2 linked regions of the Rhodobium gokarnense genome follow. The protein of the gene in region 1 interacts with the protein of each later gene in a pairwise test. Links are inferred from orthologs where the notes say so. Each region holds a gene or a part of one and is shown in the gene's direction. Other genes may lie near its edges. The genes, in order: rplK and M2319_RS06705.

The links.
Region 2: the proteins of rplK (region 1) and M2319_RS06705 interact in binary tests that used the Escherichia coli proteins (3 or more experiments, as listed by UniProt). The link is inferred for Rhodobium gokarnense from one-to-one orthologs.

Annotation. Positions count from the first base shown.
Region 1 is NZ_JAOQNS010000023.1:13,364-16,623, reverse strand. The notes cover bases 80-3,024. They hold rplK (50S ribosomal protein L11), read left to right. Parts: upstream 80-1,310; coding sequence 1,311-1,739; downstream 1,740-3,024. Other genes in these bases: rplJ (50S ribosomal protein L10), read left to right, coding at 2,790-3,024; rplA (50S ribosomal protein L1), read left to right, coding at 1,745-2,440; nusG (transcription termination/antitermination protein NusG), read left to right, coding at 674-1,204; secE (preprotein translocase subunit SecE), read left to right, coding at 440-637; M2319_RS23120 (hypothetical protein), read left to right, coding at 80-135. Outside these bases: more of M2319_RS23120, read left to right, coding at 1-79; more of rplJ, read left to right, coding at 3,025-3,260. UniProt on the Escherichia coli protein: Forms part of the ribosomal stalk which helps the ribosome interact with GTP-bound translation factors.
Region 2 is NZ_JAOQNS010000003.1:312,165-315,251, reverse strand. Bases 29-2,800 are described here. They hold M2319_RS06705 (50S ribosomal protein L11 methyltransferase), read left to right. Parts: upstream 29-870; coding sequence 871-1,731; downstream 1,732-2,800. Other genes in these bases: M2319_RS06695 (aminopeptidase P family protein), read left to right, coding at 2,318-2,800; M2319_RS06700 (hypothetical protein), read right to left, coding at 1,845-1,982; M2319_RS06710 (PAS domain-containing protein), read right to left, coding at 130-654. Outside these bases: more of M2319_RS06695, read left to right, coding at 2,801-3,087. UniProt on the Escherichia coli protein: Methylates ribosomal protein L11.

The DNA of each region.
Region 1 (3,260 bases):
ATCGGCATCTCCGGCGGCAGCCTGGCCTTCGACTACGGCATGAAGACGCCGCATTTCGGCGCGGCGCTGGACGATGCGGAGGCGGCACATATTCGCGAGGAGATCTGCAAACGGGCGCCGACGATCTGCGCGTGATGCCGTGGCCGGGCATTATTTTCGGCCGGTGGATTGACCCCCTTGCAAATGGGCAAAAATCTTCCTAGTTAGAGCGGCCGAAAGGCGCTCGACGATAGGGGTGTAGCTCAGTTGGTAGAGCATCGGTCTCCAAAACCGAGGGTCGGGGGTTCGAGTCCCTCCGCCCCTGCCATCGTTTTTTGTCCCATAAGGGTTGCGGAATCAGTCTGGACGTCCTAATAACGCGGTCCTCAGGGTTTATCGGGAACCGGATGGCGGCGCGTGGGCGAAGATGCTTGCGCGCCTCAAGTTCATGAGTTTTTGAATGGCGAAGACCAATCCGTTCACATTCATCCAGCAGGTGCGCGCCGAGACCGCCAAGGTCTCCTGGCCGACCCGCCGCGAGACCGGCATCACCACCGTCATGGTCTTCGTGATGGTGTTCTTCGCTGCGATGTTTTTTCTGTTGGTCGACCAGCTCCTGAGCCTCGGTGTCGGGTTTTTGCTCGGCGTCAGCGGTTGAGCCCCTTTTGAGAGAGCCTTCAAGGAACGCGGAATAATGGCCAAGCGCTGGTACATCGTGCACGCCTACTCGAATTTCGAGAAGAAGGTCGCCGATTCCATCCGGGAAAAAGCGGTGGCGACCGGCCTGGACCATCTGTTCGACGAAATCCTGGTGCCGACCGAAAAGGTCGTCGAGGTGCGCCGCGGCCGCAAGGTCGATGCCGAGCGCAAGTTTTTTCCCGGCTATGTGCTGGTCAAGGTGGATTTGACGGACGACGCCTACCATCTGATCAAGAACACGCCGAAGGTCACCGGGTTCCTCGGGGCGGACAAGAAGCCGATCCCGATTTCCGACGCCGAAGCCGACCGTATCCTCCACCAGGTGCAGGAGGGCGTGGAGAGGCCGAAACCGTCGATCAGTTTCGAGGTGGGCGAGCAGGTGCGCGTTTCCGACGGCCCGTTCGCCTCGTTCAACGGTCTCGTCGAGGAGATCGACGAGGAGCGGGCACGGCTCAAGGTGGCCGTGTCGATCTTCGGCCGGGCGACCCCGGTCGAACTGGAATACGGTCAGGTCGAAAAGCTCTGACCGCATCCGTCTGGCGGGAGGTGAGGGATGCTTTCGCCGGCATCCCGGCAACCGAACCGCCGGCTCCCGACCGCCGGCACTGCCGGCATCATGACTGGAGAAGAAGATGGCGAAGAAAATCGAAGGGTACTTGAAACTGCAAGTGCCTGCCGGCTCGGCGACCCCGTCGCCGCCGATCGGTCCCGCGCTCGGTCAGCGCGGCCTCAACATCATGGAGTTCTGCAAGGCGTTCAACGCCCAGAGCCAGGAGATGGAGAAGGGCGCTCCGTGCCCGACGGTCATTACCTATTTCAGTGACCGCTCCTTCACCTTCGAGATCAAGACCCCGCCGGTCAGCCACTACCTGAAGAAGGCGGCGAAGCTGCCGAAGGGCGCCTCGGCGCCGGGTCGCGGCACCGTCGGCCGGGTCACCCGCGCACAGGTCCGCGAAATCGCCGAAGCGAAGATGAAGGACCTCAACGCCGCTTCCGTGGAATCGGCAATGCGCATGGTCGAAGGTTCCGCCCGCTCGATGGGCGTCGAGGTGACGGAGTAACGACGATGGCCGGCAAGAAACAACGTACCGCCCGCGAAAGCGTCGACCGCAGCGCCGTCTACTCGATCGACGAGGCCGTGAAGCTGGTCAAGCAGGCATCGACCGCCAAGTTCGACGAGTCCGTCGAGGTGGCGATCAATCTCGGCGTCGATCCGCGCCATGCGGATCAGATGGTGCGCGGCGTCTGCGTGCTGCCGAACGGCACCGGGCGCACCGTGCGCGTCGCCGTCTTCGCCCGCGGCGACAAGGCCGAGGAAGCGACCAAGGCCGGTGCCGACATCGTCGGTGCGGAGGAGCTGGTGGAGAAGGTGCAGAAGGGCGAGATCGACTTCGACCGCTGCATCGCGACGCCGGACATGATGCCGCTGGTCGGCCGGCTCGGCAAGATTCTCGGTCCTCGCGGCCTGATGCCGAACCCGAAGGTCGGCACGGTGACCCAGGACGTCGCCTCGGCGGTCAACGACGCCAAGGGCGGCGCGGTCCAGTTCCGCGTCGAGAAGGCCGGCATCGTCCATGCCGGCGTCGGCAAGGTGTCGTTCGACGAAGGCAAGCTGGTGGAAAACATCAAGGCGCTGGCAAGCGCGGTCTCCAAGGCAAAGCCCACGGGCGCCAAGGGCACCTATTTCCGCCGCATGGCGATTTCGTCGACGATGGGGCCCGGCGTGCGCGTCGATGTTGCCTCGGTCGTTTCGGCCACCTAGAGTTTAGAAAGTTTCCGCCCGGCGCCAGGCGCCGGGCGGATCGGTCTCCGGCCGGCGTCGCCTCAGACGACCTGCCCGGAGGCCACCCTGTCCGAGATTGCAGGTGGGGCAAGCTTCCCTCGGGGGCGCGCCGCTTAAGCCAGAAGGGCCTGCATGAGACGGGTGCGACCGATTTTTCCCGGCCCTTGCGGCCGACGATCGGTTCGGACCGTTGCGCCTTGCGGCACCTTCCGGGGTCCGCCAGGGGACAGGCACGCAAGCGTCGCCATGGCCTCTGGCAAGAACGCCGGAACAAGTGGCGGCAATGGTAACCGGCGGATGTCCCCATCCGCCATTTGGAGAGAGGCAAGTGGATAGAGCTGAAAAGCGAGAGGCTGTCGCGGCTCTCAACGAGGTGTTCAAGAGCACCGGCGTTGTTGTCGTGACCCACAATTTGGGCCTCACGGTCGCCCAGATGAACGACCTCAGGTCGCGCATGCGGGAAGCCGGAGCAACCCTGAAAGTGGCCAAAAACCGTCTCGCGAAGCTTGCCCTTGACGGCACGGATGTCGAGCACATCTCCGACCTGTTCCAGGGTCCCGTTGCGATCGCCTATTCGGACGATCCGGTAACGGCCCCGAAGATCGTGTCGGATTTCGCCAAGTCGACCGACAAGCTGGTCGTTCTCGGCGGTGCGCTCGGCGCCACCAATCTCGATGCGAACGGTGTGAAGGCCCTGGCCGATCTGCCGTCGCTCGACGAACTGCGCGCCAAGCTGGTCGGCATGATCAACACGCCGGCAACGCGTATCGCGCAGGTCGTCAACGCTCCGGCCGGGCAG
Region 2 (3,087 bases), on another replicon or contig:
GCTTCGCTGCGCTCGCAATGACGGTCTATTGCTGATTCATCAATAGTTTCAGAGTCATTGCGAGGAGGCCGACAGGCCGACGCGGCAATCCATAAACGGCCTCGACACGTGCCAACCGCAATAGCCGCCTCACAACGTCAGAACGAACTCGTCATATTCCTTCGACACGGACCTGAGCAGATCGTCGATGGCCGCGGTGGAGCGGGCAAGGCCCTCTTTCCGGTTCTTTTCCGCCTTCTCCTTGGCGAGCAGCTCGGCATAGAGCGGCTCGATCGTGTTTGTCAGGATGTCGCGGTCCGGCACCCTTCGGTTGGAGTGGTAGCCGACGATGTTGCCGCTGGCATCGAAGGACGGGGTGGCGTGGGCGAACACCCAGTAGTAGCGGCCGTCCCGGGCCATGTTCTTGACGTAGCCGAAAATCTCCCGGCCGTCGGCGATGGTGTCCCAGAGCAGCTTGAAGACGGCGCGCGGCATGTCCGGATGGCGGATGATGTTGTGCGGCTGGCCGATGAGTTCCTTCTCCGAATAGCCGGCAACATTCAGAAAGACGCGATTGGCGTAGGTGATCCGGCCCTTCAGGTCGGTCTTGGATACAATGATATCATCGTCTGCGAAGAATATTTCTTCGTCTATGGTCTCAATCTTGTTGGCCATGCCAAACTGTCCTGGGCTTTGCGATCCATTATGCTTGCACTGTGAAATTATATATTTGAGATATTGTTAAATCATGCCGTTGCATTCGCGGGATCCCCTTGGCGCGGCATCCCCTTGGCGCGGCAAACCCGCAAAAACGATTCTTCCGGACGACAAAACCCATTATGGTCCGCCGGCCGCGACCGTCGTCGCGACAGAGACATTCGGAGGCGAGGGATGTTCCGGGCGGTTGCCTATCTCAGCGAGCCGGAAGCGCGGATGCTGTCCGCGATCTTCATGGAGGACGAGACCAGCGGCGCGCTGGCGTCCGCCGCCCTTGAGGAAAGCGAGACCCGCTGGTTCTGCGAGGTGCTGTTCGACGAGGCACCGGACGCGGCCACGCTCGACGCCTATGCGCGCGACATGACGGGCCTTGAGGCCTCGTTCGAGGTCATGGCGCTGCCCGATATCGATTGGGTGGCCAAGAGCCTTGAGGGGCTGACCGCGGTGACGGCCGGCCGGTTCGTGGTGCACGGCGCCCATGAGCGGGCGGCCGTGCCGGCCAACGCCGTCGGTATCGAGATCGAGGCCGGCCAGGCCTTCGGCACGGGCCACCACGCGACCACCTGGGGCTGCCTTTCCGCCATCGACCGGCTGACCAGGAAGCGGGCCTACAAACATCCGCTCGACCTCGGCTGCGGCTCCGGCGTGCTCGCCATCGGCCTTGCCAGGGTGCTGCGGGGAAAGGTGCTGGCCAGCGATATCGATCCGCTCGCCGTGCGGGTGGCGCGGGGCAATGCCCGCCTCAACGGGGTTTCGGCGTTTGTGACGACGGTGGTTGCCGGCGGCATGCAGCACCGGGCGATCGCCGGCGCGGCTCCGTTCGACCTTATCGTCGCGAACATCCTCGCCCGGCCGCTGAGGGCGCTCGCCTTCGACATCGCGCGCGCGATGTCGCCCGGCGGCGACCTCATCCTGTCGGGCCTGCAGCTTGGCGACGTGCGCCGCATCCATGCGACCTACCGGGCCGCAGGGTTTTCGCGCATCGCCGAGATCCGCCGCGACGGCTGGGCGACACTTATACTGAGGTTCGGGTGAAAAACGGGACCGCCGGAACGCTTCGGCGGCGGTGTCCCATCCGTACCGGGGTCGGGGGCGTACCCCCGAGCCGGTCGGTTCGATTTCTTGTAAAGTTGGCGGGTTCGCCCGGATCAGTACGGGAAGGGATTGGCCCCTTCAGCCTCGATCTTCTTGCGGTCGTAACCCAGCTCGGCGAGCGTGTCGTCGTCGAGGGTCAACAGATAGCCGTTGACGTATTTCTTGGCCTGAAGCTCGCGACCCTTGGTCACCTTGTCAAGCATCCGCCGCAAAGCGGAGGAGGTGGACGTGGTTACTTTGGTCGTAAGTTCTGCCGTGGATGCTATTGCAGTCGCCATGATACGATATCCTTTTATCGTGGCGGGCGATCATCCCTAGACGCAAATAAGTATAAGAACGAAATTGATATTCGGTATCCCCGGAACGGAATGCCAGACTTGCGTTTTTCGCAGGTGCGAACGGCCTTTTTCGCGGTGCAGCATAATTGATGTGCGGAAACCGCCGGTTTTTGATGCTTAATGCCGATTTGCTGAGCAGATGCCACTCCACCGTTGCAGGGCGGGAAATCCCATCGTATGGAACGCGGATGTACCAGTCCTTTGATGACATTGCCGACCCCGCCGCGGCGCTGCCGCGTATACAGCGCCTGCGCGAGGAGATGGCGCAGCGCTCGCTCGACGGGTTCCTCGTGCCGCGCGCCGACGAGCACCAGGGCGAGTATGTGCCGCCCAATGCCGAACGCCTCAGCTACATCTCCGGCTTTACCGGGTCCGCCGGCCTTGCCGTCGTGCTGGCCAATGAGGCGGCGGTGTTCGTCGACGGCCGCTACACCGTGCAGGTGGTCGAGCAGGTCGATGCCGACACATTCCAGGCCATCCACATGGCCGACCAGATGCCGCGCGACTGGCTGAAGGAACGGCTAAGTGAGGGCATGCGCATCGGCTACGACCCGATGCTGCATCCGCTTGGCGAGGTCCGCAAATACGAGGCGCTGTGCGCGGAGGCGGGCGCTGAGTTCGTGCCCTGCGAGACCAATCCGCTCGACGCCACCTGGGACGACCGGCCGGCGCCGCCACTCGGCCCCGTGCATCTCCACCCGATCGACTATGCCGGCGAGGAGGCGAGCGACAAGATCGCCCGGATCAATGGCGTCCTTGGCGAGAAGAAAGCCGATGCGGCGGTGCTGACGACGCCGGAATCGATCTGCTGGCTGTTCAACATCCGCGGCTCCGACGTTACCCATGTGCCGCTGGTGACGAGCTTTGCGATCCTCAACCGGGAGGCAAAACCGCAGCTCTTCGTCGACGGCCGCAAGCTCTCCAATGCCGTGCGCGATGCACTTTCCGGCCTTGCCGA